One region of the Rhizobium centroccidentale genome, then DNA from elsewhere that is predicted to be linked to it. Evidence: predicted binding sites of a transcription regulator. Region 1 holds the regulator's gene; the other holds the start of a gene.
The links. The regulator HrcA, encoded in region 1, represses chaperone genes, less so after heat shock. The targets are predictions, from matches to a motif close to GTTAGCACTCNCNNNNNGNGAGTGCTAAC.

Region 2: groES (co-chaperone GroES) is a predicted target of HrcA. The motif match lies at 6,376-6,404, and genes of this name have one in related genera.

The regions. Positions count from the first base shown of each region.
Region 1 covers NZ_JAQJCG010000017.1:86,224-94,091, forward strand. Annotated here, with positions in the region: gene rdgB (RdgB/HAM1 family non-canonical purine NTP pyrophosphatase) at 1-54, opposite strand, end outside; gene PH562_RS21355 (VOC family protein) at 66-482, opposite strand; gene rph (ribonuclease PH) at 494-1,210, opposite strand; gene hrcA (heat-inducible transcriptional repressor HrcA) at 1,383-2,471, shown strand; gene PH562_RS21370 (GFA family protein) at 2,495-2,929, opposite strand; gene grpE (nucleotide exchange factor GrpE) at 3,144-3,785, shown strand; gene ptsN (PTS IIA-like nitrogen regulatory protein PtsN) at 3,880-4,344, opposite strand; gene hpf (ribosome hibernation-promoting factor, HPF/YfiA family) at 4,433-5,008, opposite strand; gene rpoN (RNA polymerase factor sigma-54) at 5,259-6,818, opposite strand; gene lptB (LPS export ABC transporter ATP-binding protein) at 7,013-7,801, opposite strand; gene PH562_RS21400 (LptA/OstA family protein) at 7,839-7,868, opposite strand, start outside.
Region 2 covers NZ_JAQJCG010000001.1:399,503-407,370, reverse strand. Annotated here, with positions in the region: gene PH562_RS01800 (DNA topoisomerase IB) at 1-271, opposite strand, end outside; gene PH562_RS01795 (hypothetical protein) at 545-1,450, shown strand; gene PH562_RS01790 (hypothetical protein) at 2,247-2,621, shown strand; gene PH562_RS01785 (sigma-70 family RNA polymerase sigma factor) at 3,008-3,526, shown strand; gene PH562_RS01780 (hypothetical protein) at 3,936-4,175, opposite strand; gene groL (chaperonin GroEL) at 4,230-5,858, opposite strand; gene groES (co-chaperone GroES) at 5,913-6,227, opposite strand; gene PH562_RS01765 (usg protein) at 6,506-6,778, shown strand; gene PH562_RS01760 (amino acid ABC transporter ATP-binding protein) at 6,945-7,736, opposite strand; gene PH562_RS01755 (amino acid ABC transporter permease) at 7,733-7,868, opposite strand, start outside.

The sequences.
Region 1 (7,868 bases):
CTTGCCGGCATTGTGGCTGGCGACGACAATGGTCTTGGTGTCGAGCTTGCGCATGTGCTGTCCTGTCATAGGCCCCAGATGCGGGGTTCGGCGCATTCCAGGCTGTTGCCGGCCGGATCGCGGAAATAGATCGAACGGCCGCCATTCGGCCAGTGAAAATCGGCTTCGATATCGACACCGGCCGCCTTCAGCCTTTCGGCCATGGCCTCGATATCATTGCCATCGACGCGGAAGCAGACGTGACCATGCCCCTTGGTCCCATGCGGCGGCACGGGCAGGGAACCCGGCTCATGCGCCTTGACCGTTTCTTCGCTGTTGAAGATCAGCAATACGCCCGGTCCGCAGCGATAGAAGACATGACGGTTGCCGCCGCGCGAGATCTTCTGCAATCCGAGTATGCCGCCATAGAAGGCCTCGGCTGCATCGAGATCGTCCGCATAGAGTGCGGTTTCAAGGACGCCTGCGGGGGCCGGGTCAGCCATTCAAAATATCCTCAGGCGATAGCCTGCTTCTGCAGCTCCACCAGTTCGGCAATGCCGTTCTTGGCCAGATGCATCAGCGTGGCGAATTCCTCTTCGCTGAAGGGCGCGCCTTCAGCCGTTCCCTGGATCTCGACGATGCCGCCTTTGCCCGTCATGACGAAATTGGCGTCGGTCTCGGCCGAGGAATCTTCAAGATAGTCGAGATCGATGACAGGCTGACCGGCGAAGATGCCGCAGGAGATAGCGGCGATGTGATCCTTCAGCACGCGCTCGACCTTCACCATGTTGCGGCTTTCCATCCACTTCAGGCAGTCGTAAAGCGCGATCCAGCCGCCAGTGATCGACGCCGTGCGCGTGCCGCCATCCGCCTGGATGACGTCGCAGTCGACGGTGATCTGGCGCTCGCCGAGCTCCTTGAGATCGACGACAGCGCGCAGCGACCGGCCGATGAGGCGCTGGATTTCCTGTGTGCGGCCGCCCTGCTTGCCGGCAGCGGCTTCGCGCTTCATGCGCTCGCCGGTCGCGCGCGGCAGCATGCCGTATTCGGCCGTGACCCAGCCCTTGCCGCTGTTGCGCAGCCATGGCGGCGTCTTGTCTTCCAGGCTTGCCGTGCAGAGCACATGCGTATCGCCGAATTTCACCAGGCAGGAGCCTTCCGCATGCTTGGAAAAATTGCGCTCGAATGACACCTTGCGCATCTGGTCGGTTTTTCTGCCTGAAGGCCGCATTCCACTCTCCTGAATGTTCGTTGACCGCTTCTACGACCCACAGGCCGCTTTTGCAAAGGAAAAGCAGGCTGCAAAGCCCCTCGGCAGCCTTGGCGACATTTTTCCCTTTTGCCATTGCTAACTGAATGATTATATTTTGCCTAAGGCTCAACGGAATGGATCTGACAGCGAAATGGTATTCACGACATCGTCGGTCTCGGATGTCATTGCTGCACTGGACGAACGCTCCAAGGAAATCTTCCGTCGCATCGTCGAAGGCTATCTTGAAAACGGTGAGCCGCTGGGTTCGCGCAACCTCTCGCGGCTATTGCCCATGTCGCTGTCGCCGGCTTCCGTGCGCAATGTCATGAGCGATCTGGAAGAGCTGGGGCTCATCTATTCGCCGCATGTCAGCGCCGGGCGATTGCCGACCCAGGTGGGGCTGCGCTTCTTCGTCGATGCCTTTATGCAGGTCGGCGATCTCTCTGCCGAGGACCGCGCCAGTATCGACCGGCAGGTGCGCGGCAGCAATCGCGATCAGCCGGTGGAATCGATGATGTCGGAGGCAAGCCGGGTGCTGTCGGGCATTTCGCGCGGCGCCGGTCTCGTCATCACCTCCAAGAGCGATCCCGTTCTCAAGCATGTGGAATTCATCCGGCTGGAGCCGACCAAGGCGCTCGCCGTGCTCGTCGGCGAGCACGATCAGGTCGAAAACCGCATCATCGAACTACCGGCCGGGACGACCTCGTCGCAGCTCATGGAAGCTGCCAACTTCCTCAACGCCCATATGACCGGCCAGACGATGCCGGAGTTGCGGCGGCAGTTGCAGAGCCTCAAGGAAAGCGTGCGCCAGGAGCTGGACAGCCTGTCGCATCAACTGGTAGAGCGCGGCATCGCCGTCTGGTCCGGCGGCGAAGACGACGGCAAGCCGACGCAGCTCATCGTGCGCGGCCATTCCAACCTGCTTGCCGAAATCGGTGGTGCGGAGGATCTGGATCGTCTGCGCCTGCTTTTTGACGATCTCGAGAAGAAGGACAGCCTGATCGAGATTCTCAATCTCGCCGAAAGCGGACCGGGTGTGCGCATCTTCATCGGCTCGGAAAACAAGCTCTTCTCGCTGTCCGGCTCTTCGTTGATCGTTGCGCCCTATCGCGATGATGATGATCGCATCGTCGGTGCTGTCGGCGTTATCGGCCCGACGCGGCTGAACTACGCCCGCATCGTGCCAATGGTCGATTATACCGCGCAACTGATCTCCAGACTGTCGCGGCCTGGAATGTGAGAAAAGCGATCTGACGATAACCGTCAATCGGGAAGCAAAGTTCCCGATCCGCCCATTTCGGCTGGTAAATCCTTCTGCTTCGGCAGCCCGTCCTTCAGATGCAGCACCGTCGTCTCGTAGTTGACATGCACGCCCGGCTGAAAATCGAGGCCGGGAAGGACGGCCGCGTAGACATCGGTCACGCCCCACGGCGGATGTTCCGTCAGAAGATGGCCGCCGCAGACCGTACACCACTTGCGCACGCTCTTCTCGGTCTTCTGGTAGCTGCCGATTTTGTCCGTGCCTTTGGTGACGTGCACGGCTTCCGGCGGCCAGAGCGAGAAGGCATTGACCGGCCCTGCCGACCATTCCCGGCAGGAGTCACAATGACAGTAACCCATCGCCATTGGCTCGCCATCGACTGCGATTTCCACCGCGCCACAGAAACACTTGCCTGAAAGGGATTTGCCATTAGACATTGATGTCACCCCCGCTGTGCTGAGATGCCTTTCAGAATACCACCGGCGAGGAGGGCTGAACAGTCGATGTCACAAGCGGCAGCCATGAGCAGGGAGAGGTATTACCGCCGTCGCAAAGCCGCAAATTGGCTGTTCTTCTCGACAAAGCCTTGATTTTTTCCGGCCAAACCTCGATATCGGGCACATCCAAAGACCAAGCAATTCGGAGACCGTCATGACCGACGAAACAACAAAAACCGGACCTGACGCCACGGCGGCTGACACGTCAGCGGATTTCGCGCAGGATGCAGCGGAAACCATTGATGCGGCTGAGCCGTCGCAGCCAGATCCGGTTGAGCTGCTGAAGGCCGAGAACGGCGAACTGCGTGATCGCTACCTTCGCCTCGCTGCCGAGATGGACAACCTCCGTCGCCGCACCGAGCGCGATGTGAAGGACGCAAAGTCCTATTCCGTGGCAAGCTTCGCCCGCGACATGCTCTCGGTGGCAGACAATCTGCGCCGCACGCTGGATGCCATTCCTGCTGAAGCACGCGCCGGTGCCGATGTCGGCCTTAAGACGCTGATCGAAGGTGTCGAGATGACCGAGCGTTCGATGCTGTCGGCTCTCGAGCGTCACGGCGTGCGCCAGCTCGAACCGATCGGACAGAAGTTCGACCCCAATTTCCACCAGGCCATGTTCGAAGTGCCCAATCCTGAGGTGCCGAACAACACGGTCGTTCAGGTCGTGCAGGCAGGTTTCGCCATCGGCGACCGCGTTCTGCGCCCGGCCATGGTCGGCGTTGCCAAGGGCGGCCCGAAGATCGTGGAAAATGCCGAGCAGGGCGCCAACAGCCCCCTGGACGAGAAAGACGCCTGATCCTCTTTCGGGCAACGCCAATAAAAGAAGAGAGCCGGACGATCTCGGATCATCCGGCTCTTATTTTTGCCTTGGTCCGGTGCAATTCAAGCGGTTAGGCAGCGTTGGATGCCTGCTCCTCGTTGAGGAAGGCGTAGATGGCTGAGGCGGAATCGGTGGCGCGGAGCTTGGCGACGAGATCCTGGTCGCGCAGGACGCGGGCGATGCGCGAGAGCGCCTTCAGGTGGTCTGCACCGGCACCTTCGGGTGCGAGCAGCAGGAAGACGAGATCGACGGGCTGGTCGTCCAGAGCCTCGAAATCGACAGGCGCTTCAAGGCGCGCGAAAATGCCGGCGATGGACTTGATGCTGGCAAGCTTGCCGTGCGGAATGGCGATGCCGTTTCCGACGCCGGTGGAGCCCAGGCGTTCGCGCTGCAGCACGACGTCGAAGATTTCGCGCTCGGGCAGTCCGGTGAGCTTGGAGGCTTTGGCGGCCAGCTCCTGAAGCAGTTGTTTTTTGGAATTTGCCTTCAAGGCGGGGATGATCGCATCTTGCTGTAGCAAATCTGCCAATGCCATTCTCTTTATCCTTCGTGTCGCCGAGAACCGATGACGGGCAAGCGGCGGCCAGCTGCGATGATGCGCAGCCGCCGCTTATCTTCTATTCTCAGCCTTTGATATTGGCTGCGTCGATCCAGCCAATGTTGCCGTCCTGACGGCGGTAGACGATGTTCAAGTGTTCGTTGCCGGGGCTGCGGAAGAGCAGCAGCGGCTCGTCGGTCATATCGAGCGCCATCACGGCGGTCGCCACGGACATGGTCTTCAATTGTTTCGTGCTCTCTGCGACGATCGCCGGCGCGAAGTCGGCAGGAATCTCCTCGTCGTCATCGGGAACGCCGTCCATGACGGTATAGGCAACTTCCGCCTGACCGTTCACATGGTTGCCAGCCTGATGGTCCTTGAGTTTGCGTTTGTAACGGCGCAGGCGCTTTTCGATGCGCTCGGACGCAGCGTCGAAAGCAAGCTGCGGGTCCATGGCTTCGCCGGCAGCATGCAACACGACACCGCTATCGAGGTGAAGCTTGCAATCGGCCGCGAAGCGCGAGCTGGACTTGTGTACAGTTACCTGACCTGAATACCCCCCGTCGAAGTATTTGGTCACGGCCATACCGATCTGGTCCTCAATCCGCTGACGGAAGGAGTCGCCAATTTCCATATGTTTACCGGAGACACGCACACTCATGGAGTTTCCCTTCTTGTAGTGGTTATTGCGCGTATCAGTTTACGCCAAGCCTCAAGCTCATCCAAGCACTTCACGCAGTCAAAGGCAAATTGCGTATATCGACCGCCTTTTGGATGGTGGGGATAAGTTTCATGGTCGTGCTGTCCTGCAGCGATTGCGGCGGGCTTCTAGCCCTGCCTCATACGAAAGTCAACTGCATCTTAACGGACCGTTAGGAGTTTAGCATCCTGTGGTTGAAGGGCGCCGGCCGTCAGAAACCAGAAACTTTGGCTAGAGCCCGCTTCTCCCGGCGCCGTTGCACCGAAGAGGGGATGTTCATGGCTTCGCGGTACTTTGCAACCGTGCGGCGAGCTAACTCTATCCCGCCCTTCTTCAGCGTATCGACGATATCGTCGTCGGAGAGGACCGCATCCGGGCTCTCGCTGTTGATCAGCAGGCGGATCTTATGGCGAACGGCCTCGGCGGAATGGCTGTCTCCACCCTCGACGGCGCCAATCGAAACCGTGAAGAAATATTTGAGCTCGAACAGCCCGCGCGGCGTCAGCATATACTTGTTCGAGGTCACGCGGCTAACCGTCGATTCATGCATTTTGATGGCGTCCGCCACGGTTTTCAGATTAAGCGGCCGCAGATGGTCGACGCCATGCAGCAGGAATGCGTCCTGTTGCCGCACGATCTCGCTTGCCACCTTCATGATCGTCTTGGCGCGCTGGTCCAGGCTGCGGGTCAGCCAATTGGCGTTCTGCAGGCATTCCGACAGGAAGGCATGGTCCTGGCTGGTCTTGGAAACGGAGGCGAAATAGGACTGGCTCACCAATACCCGCGGCAGCGCATCGGGGTTGAGTTCTACTAGCCAGCTCCCGTCCGCGGCGGGTCGCACGACGATATCGGGCATGATCGCCTCCGATATCTCTGTCTCGAAGCCGCTGCCGGGCTTGGGGTTGAGCTGGCGGATTTCCGCCATCATGTCGAGCAGGTCTTCCTCATCGACGCCGCAGAGCCGCTTCAGCGTGGCGAAATCGCGGCGGGCAAGCAGCTCGAGATTTTCGATCAGCCGCTCCATGGCGGGATCGAAGCGATCCTTCTGTCGGAGCTGGATTGCCAGGCATTCGCTGAGGGAGCGGGCAAAGACGCCCGGCGGATCGAGTTGCTGTAGGGCCTCCAGCACGCGCTCGACGTCGGCAAGCGTCGCACCGAGGCGTTCGGCCGTCTCACCGAGTTCACCGCGCAGATAGCCACAGTCGTCGAGCTGGTCGACGAGATGCTGGGCGATCAGCCGGTCGCCCATGGCGGGAAGCGAGAAGGGGATTTGCTCGTTGAGGTGATCGCGCAGCGACACCTGGCCTGCGACGAAATCGTCCAGATCGTAGCCTTCGCCGGCCTCGCCGCCAGGCATGGATTTCCACTGGCTGAGCAGCTCCGGCGCATCGGCGCGCTGCGGGTTGCCGTCATCGGGAAAGACGTCGCGGAAATTGGTGTCGAGCTCGTCGCTCAGCCGGTTGGCGTTGCCAGTATTATCGCTCTCGTACCAATCGCTCGCCAGATCGCCGGCATTGCGTTCGGAACCATCCTCGCCATGGGCTTCTTCCATGGTCTCGAAGCGTTCGTCCTTGGCCTCGCGATCGCCGCCCCTGCCTATATCCTCGTCATTTGACGCAAATTCCAGCAGCGGATTCTTTTCGACTTCCTGCGCGATGAATTGCGTAAGCTCGAAATGGGTCATCTGCAGCAACTGGATGGATTGCATCAGTTGCGGTGTCATCACCAGGCTCTGGCTTTGGCGCAGGAAAAGATTGGCCGATAGTGCCATAGCGGACGCGGGACTCCCCTTGAACTCCTCGGGAATCCGCGCCTTTATCACTAAAATTCTCGCGAAATTCCAACTGGCCCAAAAATTGCTTTTTTATTGGATTTGGTCAAGTGGAACTGTGGAGCGGAAGTAAATTTCCGGCGCGCGGCTGCTTTCGATAATATTAGCAGATCAAGCGGTGTAATTTCAGCCTATCACAGGCTGAAATTGTCACCCAGATACAGCTTGCGTACTTCGGGATTGCTGACGATATCGTTTGCCCTGCCGTGAGTGAGCACCTCGCCGGCATGGATGATGTAGGCGCGGTCGATCAGGCCGAGTGTCTCGCGGACATTGTGGTCCGTGATCAAGACGCCGATCCCGCGTGCCGTCAGGTGATGCACGAGGTTCTGAATGTCGGCGACCGAAATCGGGTCGACACCGGCAAAAGGTTCGTCGAGCAGCATGAAGGTCGGATCCGTCGCCAGCGCGCGGGCGATTTCCAGGCGTCGCCGCTCGCCGCCCGAAAGCGCGATCGCCGGCACGCTGCGCAGATTGCGAATGTGGAACTCCTCCAGCAATTCGTCGATCTTGCGCTCCCGCTTCGTCTTGTCCCTTTCGTGGACTTCGAGCACGGCGCGGATGTTTTCTTCCACGGTCAGGCCGCGGAAGATCGAGGCCTCCTGCGGCAGGTAGCCGACGCCGAGCCGCGCACGGCGGTACATCGGCATCGACGTGACGTTGTTGCCGTCGATCTCGATCGTGCCTTCATCGACCGGCACCAGCCCGGTGATCATGTAGAAACAGGTCGTCTTGCCGGCGCCGTTCGGCCCGAGCAGTCCGACTGCCTCGCCGCGACGCACCACCAACGAAACACCGTTGACGACACGTCGCGTCCGGTAGGTCTTGGTGAGGCCACGGGCGATCAGCGTGCCCTTATAGCGTGCCTTGTCCGCGGTCGGTGCGCTGGATGCCGCAGAAGACGGCCCGGGCACGCCGGGCAGGGTGGAAGTGGTCGATGTCGTCACGAGGGGGCCGGTATCAGTTTTTCTTTTGTTGTTGTTGCTGCAC
Region 2 (7,868 bases), on a different contig from region 1:
GGGCATCGAAACCGACGGCCTGAAGATGGGACAACGGATTGGTTGAGATCACGACATTCGTGTAGGCGGGCGGAATAGCCAAGGCATTCAGGCGAGCGATCTCATCTCGATCCCTAATCCTTATTCCGTTTGGAAGATAATAGAGAAATCCGTTCCTTCCGGGCTTCCTGCTGATGCCGTCTTCGAGATTGCCGATGTAGATCAGTCCGGAATGAAGCTTAGCTTCGGCGGCCGCGGCAGCGGCTTCGACTTTGGCGACTATCTGGTTCATGTGCCGATAACTCCCGTCCGGCGCCGCGGTTCCCAGGCCGCCTTATGTCGTGACGGGAAAGAACCTCGCGCATTATCAGCATCGACCCCAGAGAAAGTCCGCCTAACTGGCGAACGATCATCTGGAACAAACAATGTCGACCGCCGTTGCAATAGGCGTGAGTTTCACGTCTGGAGGATATTCAACATGGGTCGAGGTATTCTGCTCTGGCTTCTCGGCATTCCCCTGCCAATCGTCATTCTTCTCGTTCTCTTCACGCGATAGGAGGCGCAGATGTCCTCTATCGAAGAAGTGCCTGCGGGGACAGCCCCGGTCGAGTCCTCCAAGCCGGCCATTGTCTGGGCCCCGATCATCGGCGGCGCACTCGCCGCGACCGGCATTGCTCTTATCCTTCTTCTCCTCGGATCCGGGGTTGGCTTGACGATGGTGTCACCGTGGTCCGGCCAAAGCAGCTCGGCGACGGCCGTCGGTATCACCGCCCCCATCTGGCTGATAGTAGTTCAATGGCTGTCGTCCGCGATCGGCGGTTACCTCACGGGGAGGCTGCGCACGAAATGGGTCGAAGTCCACTCGGATGAGGTCTTTTTCCGCGACACGGCGCATGGATTTCTGAGTTGGGCGCTCGCAACAGTGTTCGTGGCTGGATTTCTAGCGTCTTCGCTGACATCGCTAGCGGGCGCGTCGGTCGACGCCGCGGGTAAGGTCGCGCAAACCGCCGCGGATGTCAGTGCCTCCGCTGCCTCAGCGACGAAGACGGATGCGACAGCTTACTTTACCGACGCCCTGCTTCGGCCCGCAAAGGTTTCAGACCGCGCCCAATCCGATGATCGGGCAGCAGCGGCAGAAATCTCACGCATCCTCCTGCAAGGTGCGGCCAGCGGAGAAATTCCCGATGGCGATAAGTCCTATATGGCAGCTATTGTTTCGGCACGCACCGGTCTTTCTGAGGGCGATGCACGCAACCGCGTCGATACGGTCCTTAAACAGATCGATGACGCGAAGTCAGCGGCGAAAGAAGCGGCTGATAAGGCGAGAAAGGCGGGTGCGACGACCGCGCTGGTCGGTTCTCTTTCGCTGCTGGTCGGCGCTTTCATCGCCTCCGCAGCTTCAGCCCTCGGGGGCCGGCAGCGTGACGAAGAAGAGGACCTGGTCGTTGCGACCCGCAGGCCGGGCCTCTGAAGCAAACGGTAAGTGCCCGCGTACATAGTGGACTAGGTTCATTATGGTCAGATAAGTCGATTGCCAAGAACGGAGCCAGAGATGCCCAAACGGAACGATTCTCCTGCAGTTCAATCCCTCTCGAGCGAACGCGAGGAGCAGCAGAAGCAAGCAACGAAAAACGAACTCGAAAAGGGCCTCGAGGACACATTCCCGGCGTCCGATCCCGTTTCCGCGACCCATACAGCAGTCTTACCGAAACATGCCCCCTCGGAAGCGGGCGAAAGAGGCAGGGCGCGGCATCATGTTGATGCATTTGAAGACAGGCTTCCTATCACTTCGGACAGGCAGGCCACGACAGGCGACGGGATCGGCGACAAAGGTGCCGCCAAAACCGAGGTTCGTGCGCTTTATCGAGCAGCACGCCAAGCGAGCCGAACTGATCCGGCGACGACTGCGCACGACCCTTCCGTCTCTTTGCCGGATGGCGCCGGCCTCCTAAGCGAAGTCAAGCATAGGATTCGCGAGCGACCGCTCGCGACAATAGTTGCGGCCGCGGTGATAGGGTTTGCGTGCGCCATGACACGTTAGCCAATTTTATCATCAACAACTCGACACCGGGACACCGGCGGATTGAGGATGACGCACAATAATTGAAGTGCCTCAGGTGAATTGGTCCGGCTGGAAGAAGTACCATTGATGTCGCCCAGGTGATTAAGGGTCTACTCGGCCCTATCACCGGCACTCCGGTATTCGTTGATATTGGGCAAGGGCTGTTGCGGTAGCAGAGTCTGATTTGCCACAAGGAGAGTACCAGATGAATCAGAATGACAGCCTCGAAGATACAGCTAAACTCGAAACCTATTACGACGCGGAGATCGGTTCTCGCGAAAAGCTCCAGCTGCAATTGCTGGAGCTACGAACTGAAATTGCAATCGTGCGAATTCGACTGCTGACGATCAGATATCGAGCAAGGAATGTCGCCTCCAGTGGAATCCGATGGGTTGATGCCTCTGCACATGACCAACTTGGAGCATATCCCTGGCTGAAGTTATCCGCAGCATCCCTGGCGGCCTTCATGACCGGACGCGTCCTTCGGCGGCTACCTCTCAGCTTGATGATGATCGCTACAAGACCGCTTCTTGCGACAGCCGTTGGGGCTGCTTCGAGGCACATTCGCCAAGCGGGCTAGCATCTACATTACCGATCGTATCATTTCACTTTCGGATGATGAATCGACAATTATGAAGTGAGCCTATTGCGATAGAAATACGATCAATCACAGTCGAACATATCTAGCGAAAATAATTTCACTGATCGACCGCCAAGAACAAGTCAATACCGAAGCAATTCCCGCCCCTCTTCTTGCAGCGATTAGAGAAAATGATCGCCGTATATTTGGGAAAGCGGCGCATTGACATCACACGCAGCTAAGCAAAGATGCAAAATTGTGATCGGGAAAGCCAAGCTACCTATACATATTCGAACATAGTTCTGTCCGCTTGCGTACGGAAGAATATGAAAGGGGAACAAGCTGCACGAGTAAGCATTGCAGATTTATCCAGGAGGATAAATCAAATGCTCATAACCGCGTGTTCTACATTGCAGGACGAAGTCGTCGCCCTGCTGCCAGCGTTGCGCAACTTTGCCCGGCGGTTCGTTTTTAGCGAAACCGATGTCGACGATCTCACACAGGAGACGGTCGGCAAAATGCTTGCCCATCTTGACAGCTTCACTCCGGGAACCAGGCTCAGGAGCTGGGCATTCACCATTATGCGAAACACTTACATGACGGAATACAAGCGCCAAAAACGGGTCCAGCTCCGTTCGAATGATGATGGGCTTTTCGAAATTCCGGTCGCAGGCCGCCAGCAGCTCTGCATTTATACGGCTGACGTACGCTCTGCCTTAACTCGCCTTCCCCCATATCAACGAGACGCACTTCTTATGATTGTCGACGGTTTATCATATGACGATGCGGCGAGACTTTCCGGATGCGAGATCGGGACCATTAAAAGCCGCGTCTCACGGGCACGCGCGACATTGGTTAAAATGCTCGGCGAGAATTCGATAGGTGGTGCTGCTTCGATCCACTAAGATTCTTTGTGACCTGCGCACAAATGGAGCTTGGGTTCACCTCTGCAAATGCGCCGAGGTGATTGCAGCGGTGGATTGGTCGCTTATTGTGATATTGTCGGTTTCCTTTCTCATATCTGGCTCCTTCGATGTCTGATCGCTGAATTCTTGCCATGTTAGGGAGCTTCAGCTTGGTCCCGCGCCTAGATGGGCACGCACCCTTCAGCACGAGAATTGCCTTCGAGCTCAGAGAGAGCCGCCGCACGCAAGGCTGACGGTTCCTGCATGGCTCCGCTATAATATCTTGCGACCGTCGCCATGATCTGAGCAACCGCAGTCGGATCACGTGAGACTCCTTTGCCACGCGCTATCGATTTGACGACGTCCATGCAGATCCGCAGATCTTCCCGCGAAAGAGAGCGATGGCTGTTCATTCTTCTGCTATCCCTGGAAAAGTGCCGCGTGCACCCTGCACCAATATCTTCAGCTGCTGCGGATTCCTCACACCCTGGCGATATAGTTCTATTACTATAGCAGCGATCCGCTCGCTTTCTTCCGATTGGCGCTGGATATCCGCCGCTGCCCGGATCTCATCAAAAACGCGCTGGCAAAGGTCCAAGTCGCCCGAATCGAGCGGCGCATCTGATCTCTTGATGATCGTCTGAACCATTCATGATCTCCATTGTGGAGCCCGCTCCATTGGAGGATGGAGCGGGCTTGCCCCTTAGAAGTCCATTCCTGCTCCGGCGGGCAATGCGGGAGCTGCCTCCTTCTTCGGCTTTTCAGCAATCATGGCTTCCGTCGTCACCAGCAAGCCCGCGACCGAAGCTGCATCCTGAAGTGCGGTGCGCACGACCTTGGCGGGATCGATGACGCCTTGGGCATAGAGATCGCCATATTCATTCGTCTGCGCATTCCAGCCATAGGAGAATTCGGTCTTCTCACGCAACTTGCCGACGATGATCGAACCTTCGGCGCCAGCATTCTCTGCTATTTGGCGAACCGGAGCCTCGATTGCCCGGCGAACAATATCGACGCCGACGCGCTGGTCGTCGTTTTCAGTCTTGAGACCGTCAAGCGCCTTGACGGCTCTCAGCAGAGCAACGCCGCCGCCCGGCAGGATACCTTCCTCGACTGCGGCACGAGTCGCATGCAGCGCATCATCGACGCGGTCCTTCTTTTCCTTCACTTCGACTTCCGTCGAGCCGCCAACGCGGATCACGGCAACGCCGCCAGCGAGCTTTGCAAGGCGTTCCTGCAGCTTCTCGCGGTCGTAGTCAGAGGTGGTTTCTTCGATCTGAGCCTTGATCTGGGCAACACGGCCTTCGATGTCCGATTTCGAGGCGACGCCATCGATGATGGTCGTGTTCTCCTTCTCGATCGCGACCTTCTTGGCCCGGCCGAGCATGTCGAGGGTGACGTTCTCGAGCTTGATGCCGAGGTCTTCGGAGATGACGGTGCCGCCCGTCAGGATGGCGATGTCTTCCAGCATGGCCTTGCGGCGGTCACCGAAGCCCGGAGCCTTGACGGCAGCGATCTTGAGACCGCCACGCAGCTTGTTGACAACGAGGGTCGCAAGAGCTTCGCCTTCGACGTCTTCAGCAATGATGAGGAGCGGTTTGCCGGATTGGACGACGGCTTCCAGGATCGGAAGTAGCGGCTGCAGGTTCGAGAGCTTCTTTTCGTGGATGAGGATATAGGGATCCTCGAACTCGACCCGCATCTTCTCGGCGTTGGTGACGAAATACGGGCTGAGATAGCCGCGGTCGAACTGCATGCCTTCGACGACTTCGAGTTCGGTTTCAGCGGTCTTGGCTTCTTCAACCGTGATGACGCCTTCGTTGCCGACTTTCTGCATGGCTTCGGCAAGATAACGGCCGATTTCGGCATCGCCGTTAGCCGAAATGGTGCCAACCTGGGCGATCTCGGCATTGTTGGAGATCTTGCGGGCGTTGGTCTTCAGTTCGGCGACGACAGCGTCGACGCCCAGGTCGATGCCGCGCTTCAGATCCATCGGGTTCATGCCGGAGGCGACCGCCTTGGCGCCTTCCTTGACAATCGCTTGAGCGAGAACGGTCGCGGTCGTGGTGCCATCGCCGGCAAGATCGTTGGTCTTGGAGGCGACTTCGCGCAGCATTTGGGCGCCCATGTTCTCGAACTTGTCCTCCAGTTCGATTTCCTTGGCAACGGAAACGCCGTCCTTGGTGATGCGCGGAGCGCCGAAGGACTTGTCGATGACGACGTTACGCCCCTTCGGGCCGAGCGTGACCTTCACGGCATTGGCGAGCACATCGACCCCTCGCAGCATGCGTTCACGGGCATCGGTGTGAAACTTGACTTCTTTCGCAGCCATTTCTTTAACTCCTCAATAGGCAGCTATCAGACTGATGGTTCATGGCGTGGAGGCTCAGGCAGCCTGTTTCTGCTCGGCCTGGGCTTCGATGATGCACATGACATCGCTTTCCTTCATGATGAGCAGATCTTCGCCGTTGATCTTGATCTCGGTGCCGGACCATTTTCCGAACAGGATGCGATCGCCAGCCTTGACGTCGAGGGTCTGCACCTGGCCGGCGTCGTTGCGCGCGCCGGGACCGACGGCGATAACCTCGCCTTCCTGCGGCTTTTCCTTGGCGGTGTCGGGAATGATGATGCCGCCTTTGGTCTTTTCCTCGGAATCGACGCGGCGGACGAGAATGCGATCATGAAGCGGTCGGAACGACATGTTTTCCTCCGTTGAGCAAAAAAGATGACGTTGATCCCCTCACCGGGCCGGATGACCAGTCCGGGCGGGTGCAAAACCTCGTTCGAGCTTTTTGCGCGAAATGATCTGGTTTTCGGATTTTTCGATTTCAAGAGGGATAGAAGAAAAAATTAGCACTCATTTTGAGTGGCTGCTAACACACTGGAAAGGAACAAGAAAATGGCATTCTGCGTTGAAAATCCGTTGATGGCCGCAAAAATTTGCGCCACCATCCGACTGTCACGAAACGGAGATGAAGCATGCGATTTTCATCGGAACTGGAAGGTCAACTGAACGGCTATGGGCTGACCACAGCGCATATCCTCTATCACATTCCCGATTTCGAATCCGTCCTGCAGACCTACGTCTGGCAGGATTACGATCTAGCGCCCGATTTTCCCGAAATGCACAGGTTCCTCGATTTCTGGCAAACCAATCTCGACGGGCCGCTGCATTCCGTCCGCTATAGCCATCGGCGTCTGATCGGTCCAAATGAATGGCGTCGCGTGGAAGGCGAGTTCAAGCTCCATTAAGACCTGAACCGAAATTTTCCTTCCCAGGTCGTCGACAAACAAGGCTTGATGAGCTCGGTCATTCGCCTTTGCCTGCTCGGAGTGAGGCCAACGGGGAAGGAAAATCAAACACGTCCACTGGCGCGATTGCCTCGCATTGGCTCCAGCAGACGTGTTTGACGCAATGTCAGAGCAACATCGACGCACCACGATCGAGATAGGTATCGAGGAATTGCTCTAGACGAGGATTTCTCGGTTTCTTGAAGACCTCTTGCGGCGGTCCGCTGAACAGCACCTTGCCGTGATCGAGAAAGATGATCTGCTGGCCGACGGTCGCGGCGAAACCTATTTCGTGCGAAACGACGACCATCGTCATGCCCTCGGCCGCCAGGTCGCGCATGACGTTCAAGACCTCGCCGGTCAGTTCCGGATCGAGCGAAGAGGTCGGCTCATCGAACAGCATGATCTTCGGCTTCAAAGCGAGGGCGCGGGCGATCGCCACGCGTTGCTGCTGTCCGCCGGAAAGCTGCGAGGGATAATGCCCCGCTCTCGCCTCAAGGCCGACCTTGACGAGTTGCACCATGGCCGCATCCTCGGCCTGCTTTCGGCTCATCTTGTGAACCGTCTTCAATGCCTCGCTGACATTGCCCAGCGCCGTCATATGCGGCCAGAGATTGAATTGCTGGAACACCATGCCGATCTGCGCGCGGATCGAACGATTGGTCGCCGCGGAAATGCGTTCACGGCGCCCTTGAGAATCCTCGGCGAAGCCAAGAACCTCGCCGTTGATGGAGATCGTCCCCCGTGTTGCCTCTTCAAGAAAAGCCATGCATCGCAAAAGCGTGCTTTTGCCCGAGCCGGATGGACCGATGAGACAGGAGACCTGCCCCGGCTCGATAGCAAGATCGATGCCGTGAAGGACCGTCGTCTCTCCGAACGTCTTGACGAGATTCCTGACTTCTATAGCGGAGACGCTCATGCGTTGAAAAACCTGAATCTGGAAAGTTTCGTTTCGGCAAGGTTGCCAAGCCAGCCGGTGACTTCGACGAGCACCCAGTAAAAGAGCGCCAGAGCCGAAAGCGCCTCGACGAAAGCATATTGCTGCGACCCG